DNA from 3 places in the Providencia manganoxydans genome. Region 2 is predicted to be linked to each of the others. Evidence: predicted binding sites of a transcription regulator. Region 2 holds the regulator's gene; each other region holds the start of a gene.

Region 1 (7,777 bases), 1.9 Mb from region 2:
GGTGAAATAGATATTGTGATCCCTGACTACCACCACTATCTACAAGAACGTACAAAATAAAAATTGAGGTGCCGACTCATCTGTTCGGCACCATATCACTATGGCTTTTTCTGTCTAGGAACGCCTAGTTGCCTCAGTATTTCGACAAAGTCTGAAGGTTCATCAGGGTTATAAAGTAACCATACTTGCTGTTTTGCACGCGTCATTGCCACATACAAAAGCCGTCGTTCTTCAGCGTGCTCAAACTCTTCATGCTTAGGTAACAATACCTGCTCCATCACGGATTCTCTAGGTGCAGCAGGAAACCCATCTTTACCTTGATTGAGCCCACAAATGATCACATGGTCAGCTTGCTTACCTTTAGATGCATGAATTGTCATAAATTCAATGTTGAGTTTTGGCCAACGTGTTTTTGCTTTATTTAAAATGTCAGGTCGTAAGTAATGATAACGAGCCAAACATAAGATAGTTTCATCATCCGTGACGTAGCCACTCATTTTATCTAATAAGCGTTCTAGTGCGTTTTCATATAATAAAATAACTGATTTTTTGTTCCCTTTTACTAAGCTATTTAAAGGTTTATCTAGCTGAGTAGGATTCTGCAAAATAAAGCTATTGGCAATTTCCCCTATCCTTTCATTAAAACGATAGGTGGTATCTAAAGCACATTGAGCCCCTTCGCCAAAATTGTGTTCAAAAGATGTCGTGAGATCCAGCTCAGCGCCACTGAAACGATAGATGGCTTGCCAATCGTCGCCGACGGCAAATAGTGCGGTTTGTTTATTTTGCTGACGCAACGCTTGTAATAATTTAGCTCTTAATGGCGAAATATCTTGAAATTCATCGACTAAAATATGTTTCCATGGACTAATAAAGCGACCTTTTTCAAGTAAATTAATTGCTTGATGAATTAATCCTGAAAAATCAATGGCACCTTCAACTTTTAAGGCGTTTTTCCATGCTTTTAATAATGGAGACATCAATCGTATACGCTTTTGAAAGCGATCTTTATACTGCTCATCAGCGGATTCGATCATCTCTTTTTGGCTACCGCCATGCATACGCATTAAGCCTAACCAACGTTCTAAGCGGCTAACAACTTTTTTACTGATTTTTTCATCATGCCAAAATTCACCTTCTGGCACATCCCATTGTAGCTCTTCGGTCAACCATTCACGCCAGCCTTTTGCTTGTGCTTTTTTACTCGCGCACTGCTCACGCCACTCGTTAAGCAATAGCTCCCCTCGTTTTTGTGTATCCGTTTCTAGTTCACTGATCACCGGCGATTTATTGCTACCTTCACGAATAATATGTAAGGCTAGTGCATGGAAGGTTTTTGCTTCTATATCATCTTGATGTAAACGTTGTTGAATACGTTCGTTCATTTCTTGTGCGGCTTTACGACCAAATGCAAGTAATAATATTTGATCTGCTTTTGCTAGCCCTCTTAAAAGCAGCCATCCAGCCCTTGCAACAAGTACTGACGTCTTCCCACTTCCTGCGCCTGCGAGAACTAAAACATTATCTTCACCGTTAATAACGGAGAGTGCTTGGCTAGCGTTAAGTGGCGATGTTTCAACATGTTCGAAAAATTCACTGTAGCGTGACAGTATTGAATCGCACCACTGTTGATTAGTCCGTTGGCGACAACTTTCACCGTTATTCAGCCATTGTAAGCAATACTGATAAGCGGCAGAGCAGTTTTCAAATTGGCTTACGCGAGCCAACGGTAAAGGAAGGGATGAAAACTGTTGGGTGATATTGTGACGAAATGATGCTAATTCACGTAGACTGAACCATTTATCTTGTTGTATTTGTTGTTGAATAGAGTTTGCGAGCGTTGCAAGCACTTGAGCACTAATTTCGCTCATTTCATGGCTCCATAGCTGCCATTTATCATTTAAATAATGATAAAAACGCTGTGTTTGCTTCCACTCCGTTCCATGTAAGCGGACAACTTGCTCGTCCGCCAATTCAAATTCCAACTCTCCCCAAACAATCCCTCTTTTGCAGCGAATATCAATTAATTGGTTAAAAGGGATGAGATACTGATGTTTTTCACCACTTACCTCAATGCCTGCATTTAATAAGCGTACCCGATTATAGGGATGCTGAGCCAGGCGCTGCCCAATCTGTGTTGATTTCAGTTCCATACACCTTGCACCTGAATTATCCAATAATGAAAATGATGGCTGCTTGATTTCAGACGGTTTTTTATTACTTGCAAACAGGCTATCCTATATAGACTAGGGAATGTTTGCCTCTGAGGTACTTTGTGTTAACGCTGCTTACCAGTTATCGTCGTGTTTTATATAACAGCCATGCTTTATATTATATCCGAATATTGATTGCCCTGACAGGGACGACACTGTTCCCTTGGTTATTAGGTCAAGATCCTAAAGTCACGATACCACTCACGTTAGGTATGGTTGCCGCGGCACTCACTGACTTAGATGATAGACTAACTGGCCGTTTAAAAAACCTTGTCATTACCCTGTTATGCTTTTTTATCGCATCCGTTTCAATTGAGCTACTTTTTCCTCACCCAATTTTGTTCTTTTTTGGGTTAGCACTTTCAACTTGCGGCTTTATATTGCTAGGTGCATTGGGGCAACGCTATGCGACCATTGCCTTTGGTGCTTTATTGATTGCTATTTATACCATGTTGGGTGTTCCCATTTTTGATACTTGGTATCAACAACCTGTTTTACTGCTAACGGGTGCAGTTTGGTACAATTTATTGACTTTAATTGGTCATATTCTCTTTCCTGTTCGCCCGTTACAAGATGCAATTACTCAATGCTATCAACAGCTCGCAGCCTACCTAGATGCCAAAGCAAATTTATTTGACCCAGACTTAGAAGATGGTTATCAACAATCTATCTATGATTTAGCTATTGTTAATAGCGCGTTAGTCAACACCATGAATCAAGCTAAAATAGCGCTTCTCAGTCGATTAAAAGGCGATAGAGGACAAAAAGGGACACGTACTACATTACAATATTACTTTGTTGCACAAGATATTCACGAGCGAGCCAGCTCATCCCATATTCAATATCAGCAATTGAGTCGCACATTGCGCCATAGTGATATTCTATTTCGTTTTCAGCGCTTACTGACCATGCAAGCAAGGGCCTGCCAACAAGTCGCACAATCAGTATTGTGGCGTAAACCTTATCAACATAACCCGCGCTTCGAAGGTACTTTCAGCTATCTTGAAAACTCACTTCAGCTCTTAAAACAACAATCACCTGATTTTCATGAGGTAAAAGCCCTTTATAACCTACTCAAGAATTTAAAAGGAATTGATGTACAGTTGAGAGGGCTTAGTCTTGAACAAAGTTCACGACAACAAAATACAAAACAGCTTGAACAACTATCAGATGAATCACTATCTGGCTTCAGTGATATTGTGGCGCGTTTTAAACATCATTTAACCCCTAAATCGGCACTATTTCGCCACGCAGTCAGGATGTCACTACTGCTATGTACAGGTTATGGCATTATTCAATTGTTTGACTTGGAAAGAGGTTACTGGATCCTCTTAACTAGCCTATTCGTTTGTCAACCCAATTATAACGCCACCAAACGACGCCTAGCTTTACGTATTATAGGAACCATTATTGGGATCCTCGTTGGGCTACCGCTGTTAAACTTTATCCCTTCAATGGAAGGGCAACTGACACTAATCGTGATCTCAGGATTACTGTTCTTTGTTTTCCGCAGTAGTCAGTATGCACAAGCCACACTGTTTATTACCTTACTAGTCCTCTTTTGCTTTAATTTATTAGGTGAAGGGTTTGAAGTCGCACTTCCTCGCATTATCGATACTTTAATAGGTTGCTTTATCGCATTTTTGGCGGTGAGCTTTATTTGGCCTGATTGGAAATTTCGCCAATTACCACAAGTGGTACAAAAAACCATGGATAGCAACTGTCGCTACTTAGATGCCATCTTACAACAATACTATCAAGGTAAAGATAATAGCCTTGAATACCGAGTAGCACGCCGTGATGCACATAACAATGATGCAGAGTTTGCCTCTGTCGTTTCTAACATGGCAACCGACCCTAAATCCTACAAAGTAACTCAGGAACAAGCTTTTAGGCTTCTATGCCTTAATCATACTTTGCTGAGTTATATTTCCGCATTTGGTGCTCACCGAGAACAAATACACAATGAAGAAAATCTTGCTATTTTAAGTGATGCAATCTGTTATGTTGAAACATCACTGCAAATCGCCACATTAGATGCCCATTCAGAAGAAAAGTCGGAATGCTTACGTGAAAGCATTACTCACCGAATTGACAATATTACTGCGAGTGACGATGAAAAAACTGGATTAATTATGGAGCAAACAAGATTATTGCTTGAACTCATCCCTGAAATTAAATCCATGATTAAACAGATTAATGCGCCTCTTAGTTCTTCAAGTGAAACCAATACGGCATAACGCATAGAAATAAAACTGATGAGCGGGAGCCAAAATTGCCTTATATGATGATCTTGGCCCCCACTCTTTCAATACCGATTAAAATCACCCTACGCTGTTGTACCAGTTAATTAGCTCTTGTTTAATTGGTGTTGGTAAAACAGCACTATGGTAACCTTCTATCGCCCCAGCCAATCCAATTAATAATTTAATACTTGGAGGAAAACGCCCAAATTGTTTTAATTTTAGAAAACAAGCCTTAGCCCCTATTTCACGTAAATCCTCCGCTTTATGGATACCTATCTTACCGAGCGCTCTTTCAACCGACATATTCATATTAGGAAGATCTTTGATCCTTGTTACCATTGATAGCTTTATCTTCTTCTCCTCAAGCGCGGAACGATAAGCTAAGTCAATGCAGTGCATTAACAGTTCTTCGTTGTGCCAAATTTGCTCTGAAACACGATAGTAACGTAACTCAAGTGGGATACCCTTTTTACTGAAAATCAAGCGTTCTAAGTTAATAGATTCAAAGTAACTTCTCGCGAACAAACATCCCCTTAAATAAAACCATCCTTCTAATATAAGACCAATAATTGCGTTATCAATAATGAGACAATCACCGCCAAAATGATTCTTCCGTTTAATTTCCCCAAAACGTTTTAATAGTTGATCTAACCAATAATCATTTTTTTCCATTAAAGACATACACCCAAACTCCTTATGAGTATTCATCCATCTTGATCCTTGTTGTAACTATAAATATCTAAATTTAACAGACAATTAGCAAATAGATATTTTGAGAGAATCCACCAAAAACTCCAAGAATATTGCAGATAAAAACAACAAACTTGCGAAGCGCTTTGAAAAAATAGGCTTGATATTGGATAAATATACAGTTACTGTACATACATACAGTTTTGTTGGCGAGGTGAATTATGGCTATCTATTCTTGGAATAAAATAACTGAACATTCTGTAAACCACTATGCTCAAACAATGTCTTCAATAACCCAAACGGGTAATGCGCTACAGCAAGGTATGGTGAGTGAACTCATCTATGATGAAAAACATCCTATTATGGATTGTATTTTACTGCCTATGTTGCGCCAGTTCGGTATACAGTCACGTTGGTTGCTTTGGTTAAGCCCGAATAAAAAGCTGAGCCGTCATTGGCTAGAGCAATCTGGTTTGCCTACTAATAAAATCATGCAGTTAAATAATATGGCTTCAATCACAACTATTGAGGCAATGGAAAAAGCACTGAGAAGTGGTAATTACAGTGTAGTGTTAGGTTGGCTTCCAGAATTAAGTGAGCAGGATTTTTGTCGATTACAAAATGCAGCGCAAGAAGGTCATTCTATTGGTTTTATTATGCGCCCACAAAAAACACATAATATCGCGGGTATCCATTCTGGACAGCAAAATAACCTAAAAATTCACTCTAACTATTATCACTAGCCAAGATTAAGAATATTCTTAGTAAATTTGACATTTGGATAAATCAGTCTAGGAAATCGCCGAAAAAATAATTGAGATCAAAGGGATAGATTATAATCAACTCAGAATGTGATTACGGTTATCTCTCTGATTTATCCACTAAAAAAAGTTTTTTTATAACGATTTTTGCTGCCTCTACTTGTATCTTTTTAAGTTCGTTGTAGACTTTAGCTTGTTAAGGTTATGGCATTATTTTTTACTTTTTATAAATTTTTGTAGATAATGTCAGCGAAACCTAGCAAGTATTTTAAACCAATGGCGAATAATAAGGCTCATTGAAGCCATGCCTATATTGGATGATAACGAGGCGTAGAAAATGAAAAAGACAGCTATCGCAGTAGCAGTGGCAGTAGCAGCTTTCGCAACTGTTGCGCAGGCAGCTCCAAAAGACAACACTTGGTATACAGGTGCTAAACTGGGTTGGTCTCACTATGAAGATACCAAATTCACACCAGTTGACCGTACTGACTCTGTAGGTAACAGCACTGATCGTGATACTTTCGGTGCTGGTGCATACGCAGGTTACCAATACAACCAGTACATGGGCTTTGAGCTTGGTTATGACTGGTTTGGTAAAATGAAATACAAAGGTGCTGGTAACAGCGGCGACCTGAAATCTATGGGTGTGTCTCTGACTACCAAACTGAGCTATCCAGTAATGGATGACTTAGACGTTTACACTCGTTTAGGTGGTATGGTTTGGCGTACAGACGTTAAAGCTAACCAAGAAGGCTTTGATAAATACAAAGAAAACGACACTGGCGTTTCTCCTGTATACGCACTGGGTGTTGAATATGCAATCACTCCAAACTGGGCAACTCGTTTAGATTACCAATGGGTTAGCAACATCGGTGATAAAGACAACCTAGGCGTACGTCCTGACAATGGCATGCTGAGCGTTGGTCTAGCATACCGTTTCAACCAAGAAGCAGCTCCAGTTGTTGAGCCAGCTCCAGTTGTTGAGCCAGCTCCAGTTGTTGAGAACAAGCGTTTCACTCTGCGTTCAGACGTTCTGTTCAACTTCAACAAAGCAACTCTGAAACCAGAAGGTCAGCAAGCGCTGAACGAACTGTATAACGAACTGAGCAGCATCGACCCAACTCAAGGTCGCGTACTGGTAGTTGGTTTCACAGACCGTATCGGTTCACAAAACTACAACCTGCCACTGTCACAAAAACGTGCTCAGTCAGTAGTTGATTACCTGGTATCTAAAGGCGTTCCAGCAAGTGCAATCGCTGCTGAAGGTCGTGGTAAAGAAGATCCAGTAACTGGTAACAAATGTGACGACGTTAAAGGCCGTGCAGCTCTGATCGAGTGTCTGGCTCCAGACCGTCGCGTTGAAATCGAAATTCAAGGTACAACTGAAGTTGTAACTCAACCAGGTGCTTAATTCTTAGCCCTAGTTTGAATTTCAGACTGAATATCAGAAACCCCATTTCGATGGGGTTTTTTTTATCCCTACGATTCAATATATACCAGTTCGTCTAGACAAAAATCCAATCAATCACTCGTTATATTGAAAACTATATGGCGGAGGCAATTTCACGTAGTGGCTATACGAAAAATTCGACAATTGAAGTATGGTAGGTATAGATACTACCCCTTCATTAGAAAGTGGAGGAAGCAATAATAGAATAAAAAGCCACACTGATCATTGACGATCGTTGCAACACACCATCATGATCTGAATAATTATTGTTTACTATTCCCTAATATCGCTTGAAGGTCTTGTTTTAACGAACTCATCTGGCTTTCGTACTTATCTTTATGTTCAGCATCTTCGATCAACTGGATGATCGTCTCAGATAGTGTTTTATTACGTTTTACGGCAAGGTTAGATAAACGC
Region 2 (7,777 bases):
CTGTACAATAAAAAAAACGTTGTTACTGGTATCGAAACCTATGATGACAATCGCCAACGTGCATTTAACTGGGAATTGATGGCGCGCTACCATTTAGACAATAATGATACTGTACAGTTTTCTATTTCAGATAGAAGCCGTTTCCCGACACAAAAAGAGCGCTACACCAAAAACAAGATGAAAAATAAAGATAGCTTTGTGATCAACCCCCATCTTGACGCCGAACGCGCACTTACCTATGACTTAACCTATAAAGGCTATATCACCCCTAATTGGTCCTACAATGCAAGCGCTTACTATAATCATGTTTCTGACGCGATTATGGCTCATTATATGTACTATGATCCCACAGAAGATTCAGATGTTTATCAAAATAGAAATAGTGGCAAAGTGAATTACGCGGGTATTGATCTAGGCAGTAATGGACAAATCTCCGATTGGATGTCCATTGGTCTAAATTATAGTTATATTCATGCAGATCCAAAGCATTATAGCGTAAAACATATTGCTGAATTACCGTCACACAAGGCATTTGTCTGGGTCAAATTCACTCCTTATGAGCCTCTCAGTTTCACAATAACAGAGGAAGCAAGAAGTTGGGCTTTTAATTATATTGATAATAATGACAAAGTACGTGGTTTTGCTAAAACAGATATTCGTATTGATTATGATCTAGGTCAAGGTATCTCCGTAAATACATCTATAAATAATTTGTTCGATAAATCATATCAATATACAAAAGGTTATATAGAAGAGGGCCGTAATTATTGGTTGGGTATTGAATATAATTATTAATATGACTTAGGTAAGGTAAGGAGTTTTTCCTCCTTACCTAATTAGAAATCATTTTAATTTTCTATCTTAAATTAAAATTATTAAATAACATCCAAATATATAGGTATTAACACTTAAGACCATTCTTAATAAATAGCCAAATATAATACAACAATGATACCCAAACCTATATTTTAGATATATATATTTTTTTACACATGAAATAATTCTTTATTAAGAATAAAAATCCACCCAACAGCAAAAAAAACTCTATAACTCCATTACACCTCTCAGATCAATATATTTGAACTCAGGATTCAAAAAAGCTCATAGCTCAATACTTAAAGTTAATTGCATCCCTATTTAAACTATATGCATTACAAATATTTATAAAAAAACATATAAATTAACAATTTTTCCATTAAAACGTTTTTTTCCTTTTATTATAAAAATCAAATTTTTCTAGAGTTAAAATTAGAGAGAGCAAGCTACATTTATGACAAAGATCAAAAACTATCTCATTAATAATAAATTTATTTTTGAGACTGAAAAGTGTCTCATTTTTTTAAATAATGAGACAGATCAATTTATTGAGCTTTCAAAGCCTGCATCCCGCTTATTGAATGAAATAATTATTCTAAATCAAGAGTCCCAAATAGCGACCAGAGATGATTTACTTACCAATGTTTGGGAAAAACATGGATTAGTAGGCTCAAACAATAACTTAAACACCTATGTTAGTGAAATAAGAAAAAATTTGAACTTATTGGTATTGATCCAAAATCTATTGTTACAGTACCTAAAAGAGGTTTTCGCTTTGACTGTAAAACAGTAGAAATAATCACCCAAGAAAATAGTGTATCTAGCTTACCAGAAGAGGAATTTATACATTATGGTGACAAACCCAAATCAACCAATATTGTTCATCACGATGAGAACAGTATTGATCCTAATAAAACACATGATAATCAAAGCATAATAAACAAAAATGCTGAAATTCATGAATTCTTAACTGTTGCCCAAGAAAATAAGAATGAAACCGCATTAACTCAACCAGTAAAAAAACAAGAAAACATTAGAAATAATTATGTTTTATTCATTTTAATTGCAATTATTACTGTTTCATTAACGTTAACTTTTCATTTTATAAAAGATTCTGATGCCAGTATGCAAATGAATGGCTACATTGCAGTGAACCAAAGAGCTCAATGTATTATTCAGATCCCCATTCATTTAGCTGAAAATTCATCTAAAGATCATCTCGATTTTATCAATAGAAAACTTGATAAATATAATGTTGATTGTAATCAGCCGAAACGCATCATTTTACTTTCAGAACCCAACAATATGCAGCCTGCTGATAAAAACCTTTCTATCAGTATTTGTAAAGAAAAAAATACTCAATATGACTGTGTCTCGATCAATGATCAGAGAATTTAAATGAAAAAGTATATTTTATTATCTTTGCTTGCTGTATTTTCAGCCTTATTTACGGCAGTTTTTCTTCATCAAAAAAGCCATAATATTAATATGTGTCATTCAGAACTTTTATGGATAAAAGATAACGGAACAGATGAAGGCTTGATACTAAAATCAAAAACCAATATTCTCATTGACAATGATAATACTGGTAGAATAAAGATGTATGGCTATATAAAACAAAACAATGTATTTTATCGCTTAGATAGAGCTATATACTTTAACTTTCAATCAATTGATAAAAATCATCATTATTCCATACATATTAGCCAACTATCTATAACAAACTCAGATAATGTGCCAAAAGAGTTATTTGCCAACTTTATTCAGTTAGAAGAAGAAAAGATAAACTACTACGTTAGCATTACTAAAATGGATGATGATATTTATATTCTAACAGATGAAGCTTACTCATCTTTTACTTGTTACGTAGAAAAGTAAAAAATCAAAATACTAGCAACATGAAAAAATAATAAGCACACTATTTTAGTGTAACCATAGCAAGGATAATTCATTTACTAAATATACTAGGAATAACTGTTTCATTAGTCACTAAAGTTGACTTAGTATAAATGGGAACGTTAATATTAACTTTTATACTCTAAATAATTCGAGGTGCAGCTAGGCGACAAGTGAACGAATCGCCAGGAGCATAGAGCACTATGTGACGGGCGTGAGTGAACGTAGTCAACAACGCTGAAACTTAAAGTATGACGAGTATATATTGTATAATCCTTATTGATACAAAATTAATATCCAACCTAATATCAAACATAAATGAATATAGTTATCGCTCATATTTTATATAATTTGGCTGATATCGCTTTATGACAAACGACCGAACAGAATTCATGTTGCTTACTATTTGATTCATCCACTGTTAATGGAGTATGCCCTGATGCTCAATGAGTTTGGCTTAATAAGGCACCTTTTCCCCAAATTGAGTTATACCATCTCTAAATCAAATTATTGAGTGGCAAGCAACAGAACTAAAACTTGTTGGTAACTTTCATTAAAAATGCGAGGATTACCTAGATATTTCTAAATTATGGTAGACTACCCTCAACAGCAATAACAGTTTTGAGTAGGGCTCTCGACCATGAAAAAAATGAATGAAGAAAAGTTGCTCGCAATGGCTGCGCGGTTATGTGGAGCTCGAGGTGTTAGGCTCACATCGCAGCGAGAAACTGTTTTACGTTTGATAGCTAAACAACACGGAGCCATCAGTGCATACGATTTACTTGACCTGCTCCGTGAAGTAGAACCACAAGCTAAACCCCCTACTGTCTATCGTGCTTTAGAGTTTTTGATGGAACAAAGCTTTATTCATAAAATAGAATCCACTAATAGCTATGTTATTTGCCATCATTTTGATAACCCGAGTCATATATCAGTAATGTTAATCTGTGATCATTGCGGCAGTGTCGCCGAAAGTGATTGTGGGGTAATTGAAGCTGCCATTTTAGAATTAGCCAAACAAAATCAATTTCAGCTACGTCATACTGTGGTAGAAAATCATGGGGTATGCCAAGCTTGCAGCGAAATCGTGAATTGCCGAGATCATCAACATTGCGATCATGATCATCAACAGCCCTCAGTAAAAACAAAGAAAAAAACTTAAAAAAAGAGCTATTGATAGGCTGATAGGCTGATAGGCTGATAGGCTGATAGGCTGATAGGCTGATAGGCTGATAGGCTGATAGGCTGATAGGCTGATAGGCTGATAGGCTGATAGGCTATATTAAACCATCCGTTTTCCTACCCATCACGCTTTAAATTGAAAAATAAACACTTATATCGCGGGCAGATCCCCAAAAACATTAATGGGTACAATCTGCCAGCAACATTTTAATCATCTTTACGATGCAATCTTAGCACCATTCACCATTACGGATCACCCCCACAGCTAACCCCTCAATCGTGAAGTTTTGCTGGCGTAGATCGACAATAATAGGTGCAAACTCAGCGTTCTCCGCGATTAATTCGACACGATTACCTTGTTGTTTAAAACGCTTTACCGTTACTTCATCTTCAATTCGTGCGACCACAACTTGCCCATTATGGACATTTTGGGTTTTATGAACAGCTAACAGATCACCATCCATAATACCAATATCTTTCATCGACATACCATTCACACGCAGTAAAAAATCCGCATGTGGTTTAAAAAGTGCTGGATCAACTTGATAGTGGCTCTCTATATGCTCTTGAGCTAATAATGGTTCACCCGCAGCTACACGGCCAATCAGAGGAAGCCCTTGAGTATCATTCTCTTCTTCAAGCAGTAAACGAATACCGCGAGAAGCACCAGAAACAATCTCAATAACCCCTTTACGCGCTAACGCCTTAAGATGCTCTTCTGCCGCATTAGGCGAACGAAAACCAAGGCTTGCTGCTATTTCAGCGCGTGTAGGTGGCATACCCGTCTGAGAAATGTGATCGCGCACCAGATCATAAACCTGCTGTTGTCTAGCCGTCAGTGCTTTCATCTCGTTCCCCTGTTTGTTTATACAGTCAGACTGTGAGTATATACAGGTAAATGAAGATTTGAAACACTTAAATCACGGAAGTGCCACATTTATCGAGACTAACCGACACTTTAAGACTAACCAGCAAAATAACGCTGCCACAATACTGTAGCCCAGATAACTAGCGCCAATCCAATTGTGATAAATACCGCCGCCGAACCGATATCTTTTGCTCGTCCCGATAATTCATGGTATTCACTACCAACACGGTCGACAACCGCTTCAATTGCACTATTAACTAACTCTACAATAGCTACCAGCACAACAGAACTAATCAGTAATAGCCGATCGACATAACTGACGTCCAAATATAAAGCAATAATTACCGCAAAGATCGCAGCTACCGCCTCTTGGCGAAATGCCGCTTCATGCACCCATGCCGCTTTTAATCCCTTAAGAGAATACCCCGCAGCCTTAATTACACGGGTGAATCCCTTAGTTTGGTTTGCCATATTTATTCCTCAAACTTACAAACGTTCATCATTTTTTGCGGTCAAAGTTAACTGTCAGTAACAGATTTACCCGTTGATTTCTGGTATGCTTACAAAGCATTGTTAACAAGAGGCTATAATCATTTATGTCACTATGGCGTAAAATATATTACAACACGTTGAATTTACCACTTAAATTACTGGTAAAGAGTAAATTAATTCCAACGGACCCAATTTCAGAGCTTGAGCTGGACACGACTCGGCCCACATTATATGTGTTGCCTTACCATTCAAAATCTGACCTTTTAACATTACGTCACCAATGCTTATCTATCGGCTTGCCTGATCCTTTAGTCGATAATGACATCAACGGGACTAAATTACCTGCTTACGTCTTTATTGATGATGGCCCGCGGGTCTTTCGCTACTACTCCCCAGATCCGCGTAAAGAGTCGGTAAAAATATTTCATGCCTACCTAGACTTACATCGCAGTAATCCGAATCTCGACATTCAGCTATTGCCTGCGTCTGTCATGTTTGGTCGTGCTCCTGGGCGTGAACGTGAAGGGCATACTCCTGCACCGCCATTACGTTTGCTCAATGGTATTCAAAAATTCTTCGCCGTCATCTGGCTTGGGCGAGACAGCTTTGTGCGATTTTCACCGATTGTCTCGATGGGATTAATGGCACAAGAGCATGGTACAGATACCATTATCGCGAATAAATTGGCACGTGTTGCACGCATTCATTACTCACGCCAACGTCTTGCGGCTGTCGGCCCCAAACTTCCTGTACGCCAAGAGCTATTCAATAAATTATTGACCTCAAAAGCAATTGAAAAAGCGGTTGAAGACGAAGCTCGCAGCAAAAAAATACCATTGAAAAAAGCCCAGCAAAATGCTGTGAGTATGATGGAAGAAATAGCGGCTAACTTTTCTTATGAAGCTGTACGATTGACTGATCGAGTACTTGGTTGGACGTGGAACCGTTTATATCAAGGGATCAACGTTCAGCACGCAGAGCGCGTACGCCAATTAGCACAAGATGGCCATGAAATCGTTTATGTCCCTTCCCATCGTAGCCATATGGACTACCTACTGCTTTCATATGTTCTCTACCATCAAGGGCTGGTTCCACCGCATATTGCAGCGGGTATTAACTTAAATTTCTGGCCTGCTGGGCCAATTTTCCGCCGTCTTGGTGCGTTCTTTATTCGCCGAACGTTTAAAGGAAATAAGCTCTATTCAACTGTTTTTCGCGAATACCTGAGTGAATTGTTTGCACGTGGTTACTCGATTGAATATTTTGTCGAAGGTGGTCGCTCCCGTACTGGTCGTTTGCTTGAACCTAAAACAGGGACATTATCGATGACCTTGCAAGCCATGCTACGTGGAGACTCTCGTCCTATCACCATAGTGCCAATTTATATTGGCTATGAGCACGTTATGGAAGTGGGAACCTACGCCAAAGAGTTACGTGGCGCAGAAAAAGAAAAAGAAGGCTTTTTCTCAATGATCCGTGGCCTACGTAAATTACGTAACTTAGGTCAAGGCTATGTGAACTTTGGTCAACCGATATCGCTCACCCAATATTTAACTAAGCACGTGCCTCATTGGCGTGATTCCATTGACCCTATTGAGCCACAGCGTCCAAGTTGGTTAAACCCTGTTGTCAGTGGTTTGGCTGATAACATTATGGTCAATATCAATAATGCAGCAGCAGCAAATGCAATTAACCTTTGCTCAACCGCATTACTCGCTTCACGTCAACGTTCATTAACTCGTGAACAATTAATTGAGCAAGTTGAATGCTATCTACAACTATTGCGTAATGCGCCTTATACCGCAGATGCTACCACGCCAAATAAAACGGCTGAGCAACTGTTAGAGCACGCACTACAAATGGATAAATTCGAAGTTGAAAAAGACAGCATGGGGGATATCATTATTCTCCCTCGAGAAAATGCCGTTTTGATGACTTACTACCGTAACAATATCCATCACTTGCTGGTACTCCCCTCACTTATTGCCAGTATTCTGCTGCACAATGAACGTATCAGCCGACAAGAGATCCATTATCAGGTTGGGCAAATTTACCCATTCCTCAAAGCTGAGCTGTTTATGCGTTATAACAGTGAGTCGCTAACTGAAGTGGTTGACACTTTGATAGATGAACTAACCAGTCAAAAGTTAGTCTGTCTAAAAGAAGACGATATTGTGGTATTAAATCCACGCCGTATCCGCCCATTACAGCTATTAGCCGCCGGGGTTCGCGAAACCTTGCAGCGTTATGCCATCACATTATCTCTGCTCAATGCGAGTCCTGAAATTAGCCGTAATACATTAGAAAAAGAGAGCCGTATGTTAGCTCAGCGTCTTTCTGTATTGCATGGCATCAACGCGCCTGAGTTTTTTGATAAAGCCGTATTCTCAACACTAGTAGAAACATTACGCGAAGAAGGCTATATCGATAATGATGATAATGATATTTTCACGGCAAATGCGAAAAAACTGTACGCAGTGATTGCTCGCTTAATGTCACCAGAAATACGTCTAACTATCGAAA
Region 3 (7,777 bases), 890 kb from region 2:
GCCGTAAAGGCGAAGGTAAAGAAGAGTATGCATTTGATACTGAAGTCTACCATCGTTATGAAATCGAACGTATTGCCCGTATTGCCTTTGAATCCGCGAAAAAGCGTAATCATAAAGTAACCTCAATTGATAAAGCTAATGTGTTACAAAGCTCAGTTTTATGGCGTGAAGTTGTTAATCAAATCGCCAAAGAATACCCTGATGTCGCCGTTAGCCACATGTATATTGATAACGCGACCATGCAGATGATCAAAGCGCCTGCACAATTTGATGTTGTGCTATGTTCGAATTTATTTGGCGATATTATTTCTGATGAATGCGCCATGATCACAGGTTCAATGGGAATGCTGCCATCTGCAAGTTTAAATGAAGCTGGCTTTGGCTTATATGAGCCAGCAGGTGGCTCAGCACCAGATATCGCAGGACAGAATATTGCGAACCCTATCGCACAAATTCTATCCGCAGCAATGCTGTTAAGATTCAGCTTAAATGAAAACGATGCCGCAGATGCTATCGAAAGAGCGGTCAATAAAGCGTTAGAAGATGGGCATCGTACTGCTGATTTGGCAGGTGGTGGTAAGTCCGTTAGTACTAGTGAAATGGGTGATATTATCGCCCGCTATATTCGTGAAGGGGTGTAACATGGCTAAAACTTTATATCAAAAATTATATGATGCCCACGTTGTCCGTGAAGTTGACAACGAGACACCTCTTATTTATATCGATCGTCATTTGGTTCATGAAGTGACCTCACCTCAAGCCTTTGATGGTTTAAGAACAAAGAATCGCCCATTGCATCAGCCAAGCAAAACATTCGCCACTATGGATCATAACGTCTCTACGCAGACCAAAGATATCAATGCATGTGGTGATATGGCGCGGATCCAAATGCAAGAACTGATGAAAAACTGTGAAGAATTTGGCGTCACGTTATACGACCTCAACCACCCTTATCAAGGGATCGTCCATGTTATGGGACCTGAGCAAGGTATCACCTTGCCGGGTATGACGATTGTTTGTGGTGACTCACATACCGCAACACATGGTGCATTCGGTGCTTTAGCTTTCGGGATCGGTACATCTGAAGTTGAACATGTTATGGCAACGCAAACCTTGAAACAAGCGCGTGCCAAAACAATGAAAATTGAAGTTGTCGGCAAAGCCCCTGCTGGAATTACAGCAAAAGACATCGTATTGGCTATTATCGGTAAAACAGGTAGCGCAGGCGGAACAGGCTATATTGTTGAATTTTGTGGCGAAGCTATCGAAAACCTCAGCATGGAAGGCCGTATGACAGTGTGTAATATGGCTATCGAATTAGGAGCAAAAGCGGGGATCATTGCACCCGATGAAACCACCTTCAATTACATGAAAGGACGCCAATTTGCCCCGAAAGGCACTGAATGGGATGAGGCTGTTGCCTATTGGAAAACGTTAAAAACGGATGATGATGCCCAGTTTGATAAAGTCGTCACGTTACAAGCTAGCGACATTGAACCTCAAGTCACTTGGGGAACAAACCCAGGTCAAGTAATTGCCATTAATCAACCAATCCCAGCACCTGAATCATTCAGTGATCCTGTCGAACGTGCCTCTGCGGAAAAAGCGTTAGCTTATATGGGATTAGAATCAGGTATTAAATTATCTGATGTGAAAATTGACAAAGTGTTTATCGGTTCTTGCACCAACTCTCGTATTGAAGATTTGCGTGCAGCTGCGGCAATCGCAAAAGGCAAAAAAGTCGCTGCGGGTGTGCAAGCCATTGTCGTCCCTGGCTCTGGTCCAGTTAAAGCACAAGCAGAACAAGAGGGTTTAGATAAAATCTTTATCGAAGCTGGCTTTGAATGGCGTTTACCGGGTTGCTCTATGTGCCTTGCAATGAACAATGACCGTTTAAACCCGGGTGAGCGTTGTGCATCCACCAGTAATCGTAACTTTGAAGGCCGCCAAGGCCGAGCTGGTCGCACTCACTTAGTCAGCCCTGCGATGGCAGCAGCAGCAGCGATCAATGGTCACTTTGCTGATGTACGTGATATTCAAGCCTAAAGGAGACATGAAATGGAAAAATTGATTACTCATACTGGTATTGTCGCACCTTTAGATGCTGCAAATGTCGATACAGATGCAATTATCCCTAAACAGTTTTTGCAGAAAGTGACTCGTACTGGTTTCGGCCAACATTTGTTTAATGACTGGCGTTTTTTAGATGATGCAGGCCAACAACCTAACCCAGATTTCGTCTTAAATAAACCGGTATTCAAAGGCGCAAGTATTCTATTGGCTCGTGAAAACTTTGGTTGCGGCTCATCAAGGGAACATGCTCCTTGGGCACTAACCGATTTTGGTATTCAAGTGGTGATTGCACCAAGTTTTGCCGATATCTTTTATGGCAACTCGTTTAATAATCAGTTATTACCAATTAAATTGAGCGAACAAGAAGTCGACGAAATGTTTAATTATGTGCAGCAGCATGAAGGATGCCAATTCACAGTCGATTTAGAAAATCAAACCGTGAAAGCTGGCGATAAAACTTATCATTTTGAGATTGATAGTTTCCGCCGCCATTGCATGATGAATGGCCTTGATAGTATTGGTTTGACATTGCAACATGCAGAGCAAATTAGCCAATATGAACAAAAACTCCCTTCGTTTATGCGTTAACGATTAAGTTTCAACTACCAAACGCCTGCAATGATTGCAGGCGTTTTTGTTTTTAAATAGTGAACAAGCTTTTCATTACATGCTAATCTAATCTCAAGCCATCCCTATTGTTTTTGTATTATTAGAAAAGAAAGTGCCATGGTAAAAAACAATAAAAAAGCCGATAACCTAAGCTGTCGGCTGGTAAATTACCATTACTCAATAATTCGGGGAGTCGGCCTGCTAACTAGCAGACCTAACGAGCTACTTACTAGTACCTATTATCAATGGGATATTAGGAAATAAAAATTGATGAAATCATTGCCGGAGTTCCCCTTTTATGTCTAATTCTCGCCTGCAAACGCAATTTGTTCGCCTCTGGCAGCACTTTCAAGGGCAAGATAGTGAAACCACACTGCAACATATTGCTGACACCCTGTTTTGCTCTCGTCGTCACGTTCGTACTTTACTCAATAATATGCAATCTCATGGCTGGTTAAGTTGGCAAGCTGAGGCTGGTCGAGGTAAACGATCTACCCTACTTTTTCACGTTAATGGATTAGAATTACAACAAGCTCAGGCTGAACGCTTATTAAAAGAAGAAAGTATTGAAAAATTAGTCGCACTAGTCGGTGACAAAGAAACTATTCGCCAAATGGTGCTTTCTGAGCTGGAAAGAAGCTATCGCCAAGGCAAAAACCTATTACGTATCATTTATTATCGTGATTTTCCTAATTTGCTGCCCGGAACACCAATACGCCGCTCTGAAATTCATTTAATGAGCCAAATCTTTAACGGGCTAACCCATATAAATGAGGAAAAAGGGGAAGTCGAAAATGGGATAGCTCATTATTGGCAAGCAATTAGTGATACCGAATGGCGCTTTTATTTAAGACCAGCAATCTATTTTCATCATGGACGAGAAATGTTAGTCGATGACGTTATTAGCTCACTAATGCGCTTAAGTCATTGTTGGCCACTATTTTCTCATATTAAATCTGTTACATCCCCACTGCCTTACGTGATTGATATTCAGTTAAGTTCACCAGATAAGCAGCTCCCATTATTATTAGGTAGCCCTCATGCGGCTATCATACCTAAAGAATGGGAAAGCCTTGAAAATTTTAATAAATTGCCTATTGGTACAGGACCTTATCTCGTCGAAAAAAACTTACCTCAAAAACTTACCATTACCGCATTTGAGCGATACTTTGGCTATCGTGCACTACTCGATGAAGTGACTATTTGGGTCGTACCAGAGCTTTCTGAACAAATGGTTTGTACCACATTAAAAATGGACAGTGACAATACACCTAATGATTCACTAGAAAGCAGAATGGAGGAAGGTTGTTACTTTTTGTTGATGGATCAACGCTCTTCGCTTTCTCAACGCAGTGATATCCGTAAATGGCTGTGCAGTTATTTGACGCCAATAAATTTATTAGCTCATTGTGAATCCTTTTATCAACGGCACTGGGCGCCTGCCTATGGCTTATTGCTTCATTGGCATCACAGTAAGATGCTAACACCGCTACCAAAACCAGCCGATCTTACTCAGCTCACCGTCACCTTTTACCAACAGCACCATGAGTTTTATGCGATTAGCCAGATCATGAAACGCGTTTTAAAATCACAAGGCATTGAATTAAAAATACAAATTGTTGATTATCAAGCGTGGTTTAATGGTGATGTCGAAAGTGATATTTGGTTAGCCACTGCTAACTTTTTTAAACCTCTGGAATTTTCTATTTTTGCTACTTTGTACGAAATTCCACTCTTACGTCAATGCTTAGGTAACTCGTTAAACGAAGAGCTCGTTAAATGGCGAAATCAACAATTAAATGTTGAGTCTTGGTGTGAAAGTCTTGTTGATTCACAGATATTCCATCCTATTTTCCACCATTGGTTAGAGTTACAAGGGCAAAAAACCATGCGTGGAGCAAGGATGAATACTTTCGGTTGGTTCGATTTTAAATCTGCATGGTTTAAACCCACTGAGGATAATACACAGAAATCATAGAAGTTATAAACATTGTAAGTGAATAATAAGGATGTTATTCACTTTTTCTGTGGATATCTATGTTAACAACACGATAGTAATCAGGGTATATCCTTTAAAGGGATTAATTAAGCAAACTAACCATTTTTATTAAACTCTAATAAATCATAAGGATAACGCGATTTAAGGCAAGTTATTCACTGTTTATCTTTTCATCATCCTTGTTTAGGAGTTCAAGTGAGCAAAGATCAAACAATGTATGATTTATCCACAAGTAATGTACTTAACTTACTCATTTTATGTGACGAAGCTCAACAAAATGACGAAGTCAAGGCTGTAAATACACACAGTAATTAAATTTTTTCACAGTTATCCAATAAACCTGTGGATAACTCAGTGCATGACCCTGTGATTAGCATGGGATGAACGTGAATAACCTATTTTTTTTAGTTTTATTTTTTTTATTAAAGGCAATTATTATCTTATATATCAATATATTAATAATCTCTTATAAAAAGTGATATACTGAATATACCTTGTGGATTTTTTTTGGCTATTATTTCATCGCATTATGCAATTTACACCACCTTTACCCCCTGAAAATGAATCTGTGCTAATGGCTAGAGCACAAGCTCTCGCAGGCTATACACTTGGCGAGCTAGCAAGCTATGCAGGTTTACCAATCCCTCCAGATCTAAAACGTGATAAAGGCTGGGTTGGTATGCTGCTTGAGTACTTCTTAGGTGCCACCGCAGGGAGTAAGCCAGAACAAGACTTTGCAAATATTGGTGTTGAACTAAAAACTATTCCTATAGATCGCCATGGCGTACCTCTTGAAACAACCTTTGTTTCTGTTGCTCCTCTCACTGGCAATAGCGGGTTAACATGGGAAAATAGTCATGTCTATCGTAAGCTTTCACGTGTGCTCTGGTTTCCTATCGAAGGTGAACGGCAAATACCACTTGCCGAGCGACGTGTGGCAAGCCCATTATTGTGGAGCCCATCTCCTTTGGAAGAAAAATTATTACGTCAAGATTGGGAAGAGCTGATGGATTTGATTGTATTAGGAAAAGTCGAAACGATTACTGCTCGGCATGGACAGGTTTTACAAATACGCCCCAAGGCGGCAAATAGCAAAGCCCTAACAGAAGGGATTGGTGAATCGGGCCAAACGATCATGACCCTTCCCAGAGGTTTTTACCTTAAAAAAGATTTTACAGCTCCGCTTCTGGCAAGGCATTTTAAAATTGATTGATAGAACTGATCATCAATCCTGCAATGTTTCCTTGCTCACAGTGCTGGATCGTAACAAGACTCCCTGTTGAGAATGCCATTTCAATGATACCAAACATTTTCTTGTTATAATCCCCTCCCCTTAACCCTAAAACTGGAATTCTTTTCGTTACCGTAGGCCCATCAAATAACGTGATTAAATATTCTGACTGTTGAGTGATTTTTCGTTCAGCAAATGTAATAGCAGCAATTTTCTTTGGCATTCCTTTATAACTTTCACATTGATCAGGAAAATAATTTACCTCTTCTGTGCTGGCTACTGCCATGATAACCATACATAAAATAAACTTTACCATTTTATTAAACATAGTTATAAAAATATAAGTAATTTGATTTCGCTAATCGTAAATCAAATTACTTAGTCTTTCATGTAAAAACAGCGGCTAAGTATTAATTAAAAATAACAGAGATAATCTTTTAATTATGTCTTTAGATCTATTTCTCTTTCAGTGAATGCCGTGCCGCCTCTATAGCTCCTTCAACAGCTTTTTTTGCTTGAGGACTATTCTTCCAACAGCTTGATCCGGTTAAAGCAGCTCCAGAAATTAAAATTTCGTCATAAGATGCTTCACTTAACTGCAATAATGATGAAAACCCCATTTGCTCAAGACGACTAATCACGGTAGGACCAACCCCTTTTACCGCTAGTAAACATTGTTTTTCTGCATCAGAGAATCCCATAATAACGCCTATTAGAAATAATAAATGAGACAGTAATATACCCTAAATAATTAGAATTTCAGCTATATGATAAGGCCAGAGATATAAAAAGTGATGTAACGTGTATGAGTTAACACGGTCAAAAAACATTGCTATTTGCTATAATTAGCTTTGCATTCAACATACTTCTTCTTTTACTATATACGCTTAACACACTTTGATAGTAACTATGCTCAAAGAAATATATTGTAAATAGTGTGCGTATTCATAATTTTATACCCTAGCTCATTCGAGTCGCTAGCAATATAGAAAACGAAATGGCACCGCCAGAAGTGCTCAACTCGAAGTGTGACGCGTTTATATCAATACAATCCCCTAAAACATAGCATATTTGTTTTTTGGAACGACAGCTAGGATCCAGTAATGCAAACTAATCGGTTCGTTAACTCTCGACAATATTCAATTCAACTACCTGACAATCGTCATTTAAGTTGGTATGAATCAGGCCCTGTATCCGGCTACCCTGTGGTTTTTTGTACAGGGGCTGGCATGAGCGGAATTTTAGGTTTTGGGATCGAATTACTGGATAAGTTGAACATTAGGTTAATTGTCCCTGAGCGTGCAGGCCTAGGCCGCTCTTCTATAGATCCACAGAAATCGTTAGCAAGTTTTGCTGTCGATGTTAATGCGTTACTCAATTCACAACAGATTGAACAATATTCTGTGGTTGGTTTTTCCCAAGGAGCTGTATTTGCTATGGCTTTAGCTTTTTATGGACATCCGAGCTCGCTATCCATTGTCGCTGGGCAAGATCAATTTGACTATCCTGCAACAAGAGCCATATTGCGTTCTGATATTATCAATATGCAAGAACAGGCCAGAAATACCCCAGAAGCGCTTGCAGATTGGTTACAAAAGAATGTGAGTGCACCATGGCTGCTGGCCTTTATACTCCACTATAGCGCAGAAATCGATCAAGAATTTTATAATGAGCCTACCTTCTTGCAAGCCTATACCGACTGTATGAATCAAGCTTTTCATCAAGGTAATTTAGGATACGTACAAGATCTATTAATTTCATTTCAAGAGTGGAAATTTCAGCCCGAAGATATCCATTGTCCAGTATTATTATGGTATGGGGAAAAAGATGAAAGTACCGTCCATTCACCTGATTTCGGTAAAATA

What was found. Region 2 encodes LexA, which represses DNA repair genes until DNA is damaged. Its sites were predicted from a motif close to TNCTGTATGTACATACAGNA; they were not measured.
Region 1: the regulator LexA is predicted to act here: its motif matches at 5,333-5,352, upstream of sulA (SOS-induced cell division inhibitor SulA).
Region 3: the regulator LexA is predicted to act here: its motif matches at 4,972-4,991, upstream of mutH (DNA mismatch repair endonuclease MutH).

The regions. Positions count from the first base shown of each region.
Region 1 is NZ_CP067099.1:3,005,820-3,013,596, forward strand. It holds gene JI723_RS13545 (methylglyoxal synthase) at 1-60, shown strand, start outside; gene helD (DNA helicase IV) at 99-2,153, opposite strand; gene yccS (YccS family putative transporter) at 2,276-4,453, shown strand; gene JI723_RS13560 (TfoX/Sxy family DNA transformation protein) at 4,538-5,140, opposite strand; gene sulA (SOS-induced cell division inhibitor SulA) at 5,371-5,892, shown strand; gene ompA (porin OmpA) at 6,248-7,321, shown strand; gene matP (macrodomain Ter protein MatP) at 7,624-7,777, opposite strand, start outside.
Region 2 is NZ_CP067099.1:544,626-552,402, reverse strand. It holds gene JI723_RS02380 (TonB-dependent receptor plug domain-containing protein) at 1-795, shown strand, start outside; gene JI723_RS02375 (winged helix-turn-helix domain-containing protein) at 1,271-1,609, shown strand; gene JI723_RS02370 (hypothetical protein) at 1,942-2,214, shown strand; gene JI723_RS02365 (FidL-like protein) at 2,215-2,694, shown strand; gene zur (zinc uptake transcriptional repressor Zur) at 3,353-3,874, shown strand; gene lexA (transcriptional repressor LexA) at 4,125-4,742, opposite strand; gene JI723_RS02350 (diacylglycerol kinase) at 4,859-5,233, opposite strand; gene plsB (glycerol-3-phosphate 1-O-acyltransferase PlsB) at 5,359-7,777, shown strand, end outside.
Region 3 is NZ_CP067099.1:1,433,882-1,441,658, reverse strand. It holds gene leuB (3-isopropylmalate dehydrogenase) at 1-641, shown strand, start outside; gene leuC (3-isopropylmalate dehydratase large subunit) at 643-2,046, shown strand; gene leuD (3-isopropylmalate dehydratase small subunit) at 2,059-2,661, shown strand; gene sgrR (HTH-type transcriptional regulator SgrR) at 2,981-4,660, shown strand; gene mutH (DNA mismatch repair endonuclease MutH) at 5,211-5,894, shown strand; gene JI723_RS06215 (hypothetical protein) at 5,881-6,198, opposite strand; gene JI723_RS06210 (helix-hairpin-helix domain-containing protein) at 6,368-6,613, opposite strand; gene JI723_RS06205 (alpha/beta fold hydrolase) at 7,016-7,777, shown strand, end outside.